DNA from 3 places in the Vibrio sp. 10N.261.51.F12 genome. Region 2 is predicted to be linked to each of the others. Evidence: predicted binding sites of a transcription regulator. Region 2 holds the regulator's gene; each other region holds the start of a gene.
The links. Region 2 encodes PurR, which represses purine synthesis genes. Its sites were predicted from a motif close to TNANGNAAACGTTTNCNTNA; they were not measured.
Positions count from the first base shown of each region.

Region 1: pyrD (quinone-dependent dihydroorotate dehydrogenase) is a predicted target of PurR. The motif match lies at 2,290-2,309, and genes of this name have one in related genera.
Region 3: purL (phosphoribosylformylglycinamidine synthase) is a predicted target of PurR. The motif match lies at 2,246-2,265, and genes of this name have one in related genera.

Region 1 covers NZ_JBFROV010000041.1:45,953-50,276, forward strand. The annotation lists gene AB4405_RS21370 (NAD-glutamate dehydrogenase) at 1-2,114, shown strand, start outside; gene pyrD (quinone-dependent dihydroorotate dehydrogenase) at 2,352-3,362, shown strand; gene AB4405_RS21380 (cell division protein ZapC) at 3,568-4,113, shown strand.
Region 2 covers NZ_JBFROV010000016.1:252,516-256,839, forward strand. The annotation lists gene AB4405_RS11415 (DUF2007 domain-containing protein) at 1-316, opposite strand, end outside; gene AB4405_RS11420 (TVP38/TMEM64 family protein) at 313-999, opposite strand; gene AB4405_RS11425 (TfoX/Sxy family DNA transformation protein) at 1,123-1,713, opposite strand; cyclic di-GMP riboswitch class I at 1,827-1,910, opposite strand; gene purR (HTH-type transcriptional repressor PurR) at 2,083-3,093, opposite strand; gene torD (molecular chaperone TorD) at 3,441-4,088, opposite strand.
Region 3 covers NZ_JBFROV010000046.1:35,294-39,617, forward strand. The annotation lists gene tadA (tRNA adenosine(34) deaminase TadA) at 1-98, shown strand, start outside; gene AB4405_RS21885 (hypothetical protein) at 124-261, opposite strand; gene mltF (membrane-bound lytic murein transglycosylase MltF) at 526-2,109, opposite strand; gene purL (phosphoribosylformylglycinamidine synthase) at 2,407-4,324, shown strand, end outside.

The DNA of each region.
Region 1 (4,324 bases), on a different contig from region 2:
CGGATAAAGGAACAGCAACATTTTCTGACTTAGCTAACGCTGTATCAGCAGAGTATAACTTTTGGCTTGGTGATGCTTTTGCGTCTGGTGGTTCTAACGGTTATGACCATAAAGCGATGGGTATTACAGCGAAAGGCGGATGGGAGTCCGTTAAGCGACACTTCCGCGAAATGGGAATTGATTGCCAGAGTGAAGATTTTACTGCAATTGGTGTAGGCGATATGGCAGGAGATGTGTTTGGTAACGGTATGTTGCTTTCCAAGCATATTCGTATGCAAGCCGCGTTTAACCATATGCACATCTTTATTGATCCAAATCCAGACTCAGCGACGAGCTGGATCGAGAGAAAGCGTTTATTTGATCTGCCTCGTTCGAGTTGGGAAGATTACGATCTTAAATTGATCTCTGCTGGTGGTGGGATCTTCCCACGCAAGGCGAAATCGATCACATTGACGCCCGAGATCCAAAAAATGGTGGGCACAAAGAAAAGTTCCGTGACGCCAAACGATCTCATCAAGATGTTACTTTCTATGAAAGTTGATCTTCTTTGGAATGGTGGAATCGGCACGTACGTGAAAGCGTCATCGGAGACGCATACCGACGTAGGAGACCGTGCTAACGACGTACTTCGCATCAATGGCGGTGACTTACGCGCTAAAGTGGTTGGTGAAGGGGGCAACCTTGGTATGACACAGCTTGGCCGTATTGAGTACGCGTTGGCTGGTGGTCGAGTTAATACTGATTTTGTCGATAACGTTGGTGGCGTAGATTGCTCAGACAACGAGGTTAACATTAAGATATTCCTTAATGGACTGGTCTCAAGTGGTGATCTGACGATTAAACAGCGCAATGAGACGCTTGAGGCAATGGAAGATGAAGTTGGTGACATCGTGCTTGACGATGCATATTGCCAAGCTGAGTCTATTTCAGTGACTGAATACCAGGGCGTTCCGCTTATGAAGGAGCAAATACGGTTTATTCATACACTAGAAAAAGCCGGTTATTTAGATCGTGGGTTAGAGTATCTTCCCGCCGATGATGATTTGCTAGAGCGAGAGAAGCAAGGCATTGGGATGACTCGTCCCGAGCTATCTGTTCTTGTCGCGTATGGGAAAATGGTCCTTAAAGAGCAATTAGCCGTTGATGAAATTGCCAATGATCCGTATCACAACCAACAATTAGTTCAATACTTCCCATCACTGTTACGCCGTCACTATATTGATAGTATGCCTAACCATCCATTGAAGGCAGAAATTGTCGCAACAGGATTGGCGAATCAAATGGTGAACGAAATGGGGTGCAACTTTGTTACGCGTCTAAAAGAAGAGACGGGTGCAACCATTGTTGATATTGCAAACGCCTATGCAGCGTCACGAGAGATTTACGGTTTTGCATTTACCTTTGAGCAAATTCGTAAACTTGATAATGTCGCGACCTCTGAGGCTCAATATGAGCTACTGTTTATTGTTCGCCGCACATTACGCCGGTTAGCGAGGTGGTTATTACGTAATCGCCCTGGCAAGCAGTCAGTAGAACAACTTGTCGCACGCTACCGCGATAATGTGATTAAAATTGAACAAAAACTTGAAACTTGTTTAGTTAATGAAGAAGTCGCTGAACACAATATACAAGCCCAAGTGTGGATTGAGAGCGGGGTAGATACAGATCTAGCAAACTATGTGTCTCGTTTATCAAGCCTATTGTCTGCTGTGGATATTTCAGAAATAGCCGCAGAAGCCAACGTTGCTGTTGAGCAAGTATCAAAACTGTATTTCCATCTTGGGGATCGTTTGTCGCTTCATTGGTTCTTGAATCAAATCAATGGCCAAGCGGTAGACAATAACTGGCAAGCACTTGCAAGAGCGGCATTTAGAGAAGATCTCGATTGGCAACAACGCCAACTCACCGCCCAAGTACTGCGGTGTGGTTGTGGTGACGATAAAAACGTTATCCTGTCACTTGATAATTGGATGGAGACGAACTCAGTAAGCCTTCAACGTTGGGAGAACATACTCAATGAATTTAAAGTGGGTAATGTTCATGAGTTTGCTAAGTTCTCTGTGGCCTTAAGAGAGTTAAGCCTACTTAATCTAAACTGTGCGGCCACGGCTTAAGCCAGAGCTTCACGCAGTATGTTAATCAGATAATGTTAGGTTTAGCCTAAATAAAAGCGCCCAATTAGGGCGTTTTTTATTACTTTAGCGTTATTAGTGACGTTGTCACTCTGTGATTGTATGCTTATTCGCCTAAACGATTGCTTTTGGTAAACAAAAGCGAATTCTCAATTGCAAGTTTAAACGTTTGCGTGAATAATACCTCCCCGTTTACACGGGTTATCTATCGGAGGCACCATGCTTTACCGTCTGGCCAGAACTGGCTTTTTTCAACTTGATGCCGAAAAGGCTCATGATCTTGCTATTCAAAACTTCAAGCGCTTTACCGGCACACCTCTTGACTTAGCTTATCGTCAACATCTACCTGATCGTCCAGTCGAATGTATGGGACTGACTTTTAAGAATCCAGTGGGACTTGCTGCTGGTCTTGATAAAAATGGCGAGTGCATTGAAGCATTTGGTGCCATGGGTTTTGGCTTTGTCGAAGTAGGGACGGTTACACCACGTCCGCAATCGGGTAATGACAAACCACGCCTCTTTCGTCTTGTAGAAGCTGAGGGCATTATTAACCGAATGGGATTCAATAACTTAGGCGTTGATAACCTAGTTGAGAATGTTAAAAAGGTGAAGTACGACGGTATTATTGGGATCAATATTGGTAAGAATAAAGACACACCGATTGAGAAAGGGGCTGAAGACTATGTGATTTGCATGGAAAAAGTGTATGAACATGCAGGCTATATTGCCGTTAATATTTCTTCCCCAAATACACCAGGGCTGCGCTCGCTGCAGTATGGTGAAGCACTTGACGATCTTCTCAGTGAGCTAAAAGCAAAGCAAGCCGAGTTGGCCGAGAAGCATGGAAAGTATGTGCCACTTGCGTTGAAAATTGCTCCAGATCTTAGCGATGATGAGCTTCAACAGATTTGTGAATCACTCATTAACAACAATATAGATGGTGTGATCGCGACGAATACGACGTTAGACCGTACCATTGTTGACGGTATGAAGCATGCAAATGAAGCTGGTGGACTGAGCGGACGACCGGTTCAGTCACGCAGTACCGAAGTGGTGCGCTTACTGGCTAAGCATCTTGAAGGTAAACTACCGATCATTGGTGTTGGCGGGATCGATTCTTATGTATCTGCAAAAGAAAAGTTGATGGCTGGTGCTGAATTGGTCCAAGTCTATTCAGGTTTTATTTACCATGGACCTAAGCTCGTGAAAGAGATAGTGAAGAACTTATAATGTTCTTCACTCATTAATACGCTCATAGACGAGCAATACGTTCATATATTGACAGTTCTGTCCAAGTTATAACCATAGAGAGGGGAAATAGTTTTCCCCTTTTTTTTTATCCAATCGTTTGTAGAATTAGAATCAACTGACCAAAAAGGTAATTAAGCGTTTTACCTAACAGTCTGATTATTCTTTAGTTATAAGAGACGGAACGATGCTTAAACCCAGCGATACATGGATCTGGTATATGGATGAGGATGAAAATTCTCTGATGCTGGATTTGGGAGATGAGATGGTTTTTAAAACCAATCTTTCCCGAAAACTCTTAGTTGAGTGCGCGATGGGTCAGAATAACTTCACAGTTGATGACGCGTCCGCGTTTCAAATCTATAAAGACCAAATTAGTACATTAGACCTTTCTGAACCACGACAAGCCGAGTTAGCTCTGTATTGTGTAGCGGCCAAGCGCTTTCATAAGCCGGTACAGCCGAAGAGCTGGTTCTTTGACCATCAGAATACCGTATTCGAGCCTGAAGAAGGCGAGTTGGTTCGATTGACGAACCAGCACTCTGCGGGGTTCTTTATTGTCTTAGAAGTGGGAGAGAGCGCGAGCTTGTGCGCGTTAGTCGATTTAGAGGCGTTTAACCTGACGTCATCTAAAGGGGTCCAGTTTGGTCAAAGTATTAAAGTGATGCATGATAGGATGGCTTCAGCACATCTCTACATGACGTCGCTAGAGCCAATCGCATTGGTTGGCTAGCAAGGGCGTGAGAACGCCAAAGAGGAAAAGCAGTGGTGCTTTATTCCAACGTTAAGATGCTCCATCAATAATAAATCGACCTTAGGGTCGATTTTTTTTGTTTGGAAAACGCCACCTCATACCATCGCTTTCATGGAAGCATCCTCATAAGGGCTTTCCCGTCACGACATATTTTGAAGGGCCGCAAATAATTGCGATAAATATCACGTAG
Region 2 (4,324 bases):
TGCTAAGTGCTAAGTGCTGACAGTTCCAGCATGCTCCAAACTGCGCTTCATTGAGCTCATTGCATTGTGGGCAGTGCCAGCTAACTTGGTCGCGATTGTTCTCTTGTTGTTGCACCGCTAAGATTAACGATTTAGCTTTCGCTTCTTGGGACACTTCGTGTAACCAGATGTAAGGTAGGGAGCTTTCGTCAAAAGGCACTTCGCCTCTCAATCCAAATACCCCCTCGCCACGTACCTCACACTGAACCCCTTCGGCAAACAGTTGCTGTTGCATGATATGTGTTTCGGTAGGATTATTACCTATGTATATCTTCATTTAGTCTGTACCTGGGGTGATTTTGAAAACCGAGCCATCGCCCATTTCGTGATTAAAGGAAATAACCCTAACAATGCAAAGGAAGCGAGAACAGCGGGTGATACTATGCCTGATAAACTGTCAATACTGGCGAGTTGGGTGCCTGCATTAAGGTAAACCGCGGTACCCGGTAGCATACCAAGTTGGCTGACCAAATAGTATTTTGAAACACGAATTGGGGTTAGCCCCATGAGTAGGTTAATTAGAAAAAATGGGAAAATAGGGATGAGCCTCAAAGAAAAAAGGTAAAACGCGCCATCCTTTTCAACGCCCTTGTTGATCGTCGCCAGTTTACCGCCGAACCGCTTTTGTACCCAATCACGTAGAAGAAAACGACTGCTAAGAAAAGCGAGCGTAGCGCCAATAGTACTTGCAAAAGAGACCAGCAATAAGCTCACCCAAAAACCAAATAACGCGGCGCCCAACAAAGTGACGACAGCGGCGCCTGGGACAGAGAAGGCGGTGATGGTGATATACAGAAAGAAATAGGTAAGCGCGGCAACCAAAAAATTATTGTCAATATAAGTGGCAAGCGCTGCCTGTTGTGCCTTGGCATTTTCTAAGGTCAGGTATTGTCCAAACTCTACGCCTAGAAAAACAATAACGGCAACAAATCCTAAGCCCAATAACAATTTTTTACTCATGTCCTACTCCATGTCGATAATGCATCTTTAGTATAAGACACGAACATCGGAATTTAACTTTCAAACAGATAAAAAAAAATCAGCTAATGGGCTGATTTTTTTATAAGTAAGAGAGAGCAAGTACTAATTGATATGATTGGCTAGCTCGTCGCGCTTGGCTTGTGGAATCACAGACCAGTGAGTACCATTAATCGCACCTTCTAACGCCCAAAGTAATTCGAGACCGACACTTGTCGAGTGTGTTTTTTGAATGGCCTTGAAGGCTTCAACGGATCCATGCTCTTGAAGTGAGTTCACCGATTCTATCCCCGCTTTTTTGAGCATGCGCTCTGTTGCAAGACGTAAATTCGGGAGATCTTTTAATCGGGTTGGTTTGCAGTCAGATTGTTTTACTTTTTCATCTTTTGCGTAATCCAACGCTGAGCGTGCGTAGCTCAATATTATTTCACTGTCATCCCAGCTATCTTCAGGTAGGGCAAAATATTTTGTCACTACTGGAAATCCGCGCTTTTTATAAACGTAAGGTTTGAAGCCGTTTTGCTTGAATGTCGCGACGGTTGTTGGGTTAGTTCTGATGTGTAATTTACTGTTCACTGCTAATGCAAACATCGTATCGTCAACAAAAATGCCAAATCCACCGAACATAGAGCGGGATTTGACTTTTCCAAGTTGAGCGAACAACTGCATCGAATTTTTTAATATTGGATTGTCCATATTTGTCTTTTCTCGGTGTTATTTGATTGTGTCACCAAAATCAGGTCCGAGAGTGTAGCAAACAGGCATCAATTCCTTGTTAAATTAAAAACAAGAATTCAGTGTCCTTTGCCATCGGTAACCCCGCTACCTACCATAAATGGTTTAGGCCGGAGGCTTTGCGTCCCAACTTTTCAGATGGTTTGCCCTGTGCGTGACTTTGTTAGAATAAAGAAAAAATGCGCTAATCTGCATTGAGATATAACTAAAGTGTGATGTTGCTTCAAAAATTAGACGGGTATTTGTGCTTAAGAGGTAACATAAACTAACAATAAGGCGTATAAAATCTGGGAACAAGATCAAAAAAAAGCGCCTAACTAGGCGCCTTTGTCATTTTTTTGTCAGGTTTTTGACAGAGTGGCGTTCAATTATCTCGGGGTGCATCTCAAATATACGTTTGTCATGACCTTTATCTTTTATGCGTTCTAGCAAAATCTCAAAGGCGTTCTTTCCGACACGACGTTTCGGTTGGTGAACCGTCGTCAGTGGTGGAGAAAAATACTCAGCAAGCTCAATGTTATCGTAACCAATCACAGAGATATCTTCTGGTACGTTCAAACCGAGTTGTTGTAAACGACTCATTAGGCCTAACGCCATCGTATCGTTAAAGCAGAACACGGCGCTTGGTCGTTCTTCCATTGCGGCAATACGATTCGCTGCGATGACCGCTGTGTCACACTCAAAGTTACCTTCAAATATACGGTCTTCTTTCATTTCGATGCCGGCTTCTGATAGCGCACGCTTGTAACCAATAATGCGTTCTTGGCACACCGCTTTTTCTAGGTGACCGCTCAAACATGCGATGTCCGTATGACCTTTATCAATTAGGTATTTTGTGGCGAGATAACCACCTTCCTCCGAATTATCAATGATCTTATCTGCTTGCGAGCTCTCAGGACCCCAGTCCATGATCACTTTAGGAATATCGGAGTGACGATCAAGCATGCTAAGAAGCTCTTCTGTGAGATCTGAACACATAACGAGAATACCGTCGACGCGCTTCTCTGCTAGCATCCGAATGTAATCTCTCTGCTTTTCATACACGCCACCAGTGTTACACAGAATTAATGTGTAACCTTGACGATAGCAATAGCTTTCAACGCCATCGATAACCTCGGAGAAGAATAAGTTCGTTGATTGTGTAACCAACATACCGATGGTTTTTGTTGAGTTACATTTTAAGCTTCGCGCAACGGCGCTTGGCGCGTAATTGAGTTCTTCTACGGCGGCGTTGACTTTTTCTTGTGTGGCTTCGGCAACAAAACGTGTTTTGTTAATAACGTGAGACACAGTAGTAGTTGAAACGCCAGCTAGACGGGCGACATCTTTGATTGTTGCCATAGCTTTATCCTATTAGTAACGGCTTTTGCGTATGGTCAGCAAAAACGTCGTTGCGGTAATGCAGCTTTGTTTAATTAAAAAAGCGCTTTGGTGTATGGAATGCGTACCGAGTAAGTGAACCTAGTGAAACATTGGATTCCAATTGTGGGTTAGCTATTCACCTGACAAGGACATAATAGCTAAAGATAGGAAAGCATGGGGCACTAAAATTTGGTTTTCGCATTGAAACGGCGGATTGTAATGCTAGTCGGTGACTCTAGCAACGTTTCAACCGACAAATTTGATGATAAATTAAAATTAATATGGGGTAACACCGCCACCTTGATTGATAGCGGTGTCTGCATCGGTTACTCAGCAGTTAAATAGTTAAGGTCTAACTGACAAAATGCAATGAGGAGTGTTGCTACCGCGGCGTAAAATCCAAATACATCATACTCTTTACATTTTTTTTCGAATTGAGGCAGCCATGTCATCAGGTGCTGATTAAGGTAATCAGCTTGCTCTAATAATGCGTTGTTGATGTGCGCCTCGGACTCCAGTTCATTAGAACGAATAATAAGGTTGCCGAGAAAGTCCAACTCTATCGCGAGGTGATCGGCTGGCTCATTTAAGTCTTCAGAGACGGCGACATTGTGTTTTTTTAACAGCTCGGTCATGTCATTAGCCGGTTTATCATTGAGAAGACCTGATTCACCTATGTACATTGAGGCATAAGGTAATGCGCCATGCTTATCTGATTTAAGAAATAGGTCACAAAAATCTGCGGATAGCTCAAGTTGGGCGTCTTCTCGAGTCTGTAATCGGTTCAAGCCATCAATGAGTGTATTGATCGGCGCTTCGAGTGATGGGTTTTCACCGAGACCGCTCAAAAAAGAACGTATTTCGACACTGTGATATTTATCCAGTTCTTGTTGAGTGAGCTCTTTGGCAAATAGGCTAGAAAGCCACCAGTATATCTCTGCACGTTGTTCATTAAATGCTTTCAATTCTTGCATCTTGTTCTCTCCAAAAGTCTTGCCCTTATTTTAGACAATAAAAATGAACAGCAGTAAGGGCAATAATGAAAAAAATCGAACGTTTATGAAGATAAATGAATAAAAGAGCGGTTGATGGTTTTAAAGCGACACCAGATGGGCAAGGTTCTGATTGCATATAGTGGATAAAAAGTGTTCTTGTCTTGAATCAATAAAAGCACGACTTTCTACACAATACCGTAATGTCCGCTAGAATT
Region 3 (4,324 bases), on a different contig from region 2:
GTCAGCTTCAAGCGTTTTTTAAGCGCAGACGAAAAGAGATCAAAGACGCCAAAAAAGCCAAGCGTGAACAAAAAGAAAAAGGAACAACAAACACCTGATTGCCAGGTGTTTGTACAAAATAGTTTAAGGCGCGATAAGCTGCATGAATGCACGATTACGCCAAATGATTTTTTTCTTGTTATTGGCCAGTTTACGTTTTCGGCGATTAGCCGAGACCGTTTTACTCAGGTTTTTTGATTGTACTCGTCTCTTAGCAAGCATGAAACGATCTCCTATCACTAATAATTAGTTGTCTCAGTGGGCAGGTGAGGGGGGAATCAAACATCCCTTATCCTCAAAGTGCGCTACAGGTGTATACATTGCGGATGTGACAATATCATTAATTTAGGATGAGTTGGCGCTTTTTCATAGTTTGAGTGCCGTCGCATAATAATCAAGGGTAAAAACGGACGTAACTTTCGACGCGTTTTTACCCTTGGATGTCTGCTATCTCAGCAGGATTATTTTATCGGCACAAAGCCATTCTTATTGAGTGTCACCTGACGCGCTGGCTTCACTTGACGAGGTAGTTTTATTTTCAGGCGATGATGCAACAGCACTGCTGACCGAATGAGAGATTGAACCCTCAGCGCCAGATACCGGTTCTATGGGGGTAATGACCTCTATCCCCTCAGTGCTATTATCCAGTGCGGCCTCGGCGGCAATTTTCTTGTCAACGTGGCCAATAATACTTTGATAGTAGCGGCGAATGTTTTCGACATAGTTTTGAGCCTCATCTCCACGAGCATAACCATATCGAGTTTGACTGTAGTATTTCTTTTGGCGCAATAGAGGCAGGCGATCTTTAACATCAGCCCAAGCGTCAGGGTTACCACCTTGGCGCTTAGTTAGTCGTCGAGCATCCATCATATGACCAAACCCAAGGTTGTATGAGGCAAGCGCAAACCATATTTTTTCGTGTTCGGGAATGGAATCGGGGACTCGGCCGACGATATAGCGCAGGTACTGTACGCCACCACGAACAGACTGCTCAGGGTCAAGGCGGTTAGTCACATTGACAATTTTAGCCGTTGGTAGGGTCAGCATCATCATCCCACGCACCCCAGTTGGAGATTTGGCTACGGGGTTCCAATGTGACTCTTGATAGGCTAGAGCAGCAATTAGGCGCCAGTCGAACTCTTGAGAGTACTGTTTAAACAATGGTGACCATTTCGGTAGTTTACTGTCGAGAGCTCGAATAAAGGCGCGCGTGTCGACGTAATCGAATGTACCGATATGACCGATGTATTTCTCTTCTAGGTTGGCGAGGTCACCGCTTTGTTTGAGGTTGCCAAAAAACTCGATAAGTAATGCGTATAAACTCTCATCATCCGATTTACGCATATACCAAGATATCGGTTGGTCCTCGGTCATTTCAAAAGCAAGGGCTAAATCTGGGTAGATTCGTTGCGAAAGAGAGAGTTCGACCGAATCTGCCATGGTGAACAGTAGCTCGCCTTCAGAGACTTGCTTGAGCAGATCGTTGACATCGGCATTGGCATCGACTTTGTAGTGAAATTCAGGGTTATTTTCCGCAACGTTATCCAACGTCCGCTCAAAGTGAGAGTCTTGTACGACAGCAAAGATGTCCTCCCCCTCGGCTTTTTCGACTAATTCCGCCTGATTTGCTAAAAGCTGTTCTAGGTTTCTTGGGCGCCATTGGCCCTTTTTATAGACTACTTGTTGGCTGACGTAATAATACGCTGGACCTGCTCTAAATTGCTTAATTCGTTGAGGAGACTGGCTTAGCCCTGCGGAAATAATATCAATCTCCCCTTTCTCTAGGGCAGGGAAGAGGCTCGCTAAACGATAAGCGGGTTTCATTTCCAGTTTTACGCCTAATTCATCAGCAAACTGACGTGCGAGCTCATAATCGAGCCCTGTCGGGCCATCGGGGCCGATATAATAAGAAAGCTGATTGTTAAGCGTGCCGACTCGAAGCACACCACGCTCTTTGATGCCTTCTAGCTCACTTTTAGGATCAGAATCAATCTGGCATCCAAAGAGCCCTAAAGATAAGGTCAACAAGGAGGCAAGCTTTAGCCAACGTATATCAGAAATATTTCGCATTAATTCATTTATCTCACAAGAACTATGTTGCCTTTATACCAAAGCTAGAACTTCTGGCAAAGCAACATCATAGAAACTCTCGTTTACTATCACTTTATCGACATTGAACGACGGTTTTTTGTCTTTCGAAAAAAAATGACGAAAACGTTTGCGTTAGTGGTTACGTCACAAAAAAAAATACACTATAATACGCCCGAATCAGGGTAGGAGAAATTGGCATACGTTCATTTTTATGATGTAACCAATTGAATTTATTCCAATATCACCTCAAATCAATTGCATAAGAGACCTAAGCACATGAGAATTTTGCGTGGCTCCCCAGCTCTTTCTGAGTTTCGTGTTAACAAGCTAGTCGATCTTTGTCGTGAACTAAGCCTACCTGTAACGGGTATTTATGCTGAGTTTGCTCACTTTGCCGATCTAACGTCAGACCTAGACGCGTCTGAAATTGAAAAGTTGGAAAAGCTACTGACTTACGGACCAACAATCGAAGAGCACGAACCAACGGGCACATTGTTACTTGTCACGCCTCGTCCGGGTACTATCTCGCCATGGTCGTCTAAATCGACAGACATTGCGCATAACTGTGGTCTTAATAAAGTCTCACGCTTAGAGCGTGGTACCGCTTTTTATGTTGAGTCTTCTACTGAGCTAACTAAGCTTCAATTAGTTGAGTTAAAAGCGATTCTTCATGACCGCATGATGGAAGTTGTTTTTTCTGACTTCGATTCAGTGTCGGCGCTCTTCACGGTAGCAGAACCTGCTCCTTATGCTGAGGTTGACTTATTGAACGGTGGCCGTAAAGCCCTCGAAGAAGCGAACATCACGCTGGGTCTTGCACTCGCAGAAGATGAAATTGATTACCTTCTTGAAAGCTTCACTGAAAAGCTAGGTCGTAACCCGACTGACATCGAGCTTATGATGTTTGCACAAGCGAACTCAGAGCACTGTCGTCACAAGATCTTTAACGCTGATTGGACTATCGATGGCGTTAAGCAAGAAAAATCATTGTTTAAGATGATTAAGAACACGTTCGAAGTAACACCAGAGCATGTGTTGTCTGCTTATAAAGATAACGCCGCTGTCATGAGTGGTTCAACCGTTGGACGTTTCTTCCCTGATCCAAAAACACGTCAATATAACTATCATCAAGAAAAGACTCACATCTTGATGAAAGTAGAAACGCACAACCACCCAACGGCAATCTCTCCGTGGCCAGGTGCATCAACAGGTTCAGGCGGTGAAATCCGTGATGAAGGCGCAACCGGTATTGGTGGTAAGCCAAAAGCAGGTTTAGTGGCGTTCTCTGTATCTAACCTTAAGATCCCGAACTTCGTTCAGCCTTGGGAAACGGATTTTGGTAAGCCAAGCCGTATCGTAACGGCGTTGGATATTATGCTAGAAGGCCCACTAGGTGGCGCGGCATTCAACAACGAATTTGGTCGTCCTAATCTACTCGGTTACTTCCGTACTTACGAAGAAAAAGTTAACTCTCATAACGGTGAAGAAGTTCGTGGTTACCACAAGCCAATCATGCTTGCTGGTGGTCTAGGTAACATCCGTGATGATCATGTTCAAAAGAAAGAGATCCCAGTCGGTGCAAGCCTAATCGTGCTTGGCGGTCCAGCGATGAATATCGGCCTTGGTGGCGGTGCGGCATCTTCAATGGACTCTGGTTCTTCTTCTGAAGATCTAGACTTTGCTTCTGTACAACGTGAAAACCCAGAGATGGAACGTCGTTGCCAAGAAGTTATTGACCGTTGTTGGCAGCTAGGTGATGCCAACCCAATCGCATTCATCCACGATGTAGGCGCGGGCGGTATCTCGAATGCACTTCCTGAGCTGGTAGACGATGGTGAGCGTGGCGGTATTTTCAACCTACGTGACGTGCCAAACGATGAGCCGGGCATGAGCCCACTTGAGATCTGGTGTAACGAATCTCAAGAGCGTTACGTAATGGCGGTTGCTGATAAAGACATGGCAACGTTCGATGCCATTTGTAAGCGTGAGCGTGCACCATACGCAGTCGTTGGTAAAGCAACGGAAGAGCGTGAGCTTAAACTTGAAGATTCACACTTCGACAACACGCCAATTGATATGCCAATGGACATCCTATTAGGTAAAACGCCTAAGATGCACCGTGATGCGAAAACGCTAAAAGCAAATAACCCAGCGATTGATCGTTCTGGTATCGAAATGAATGAAGCGGTTGACC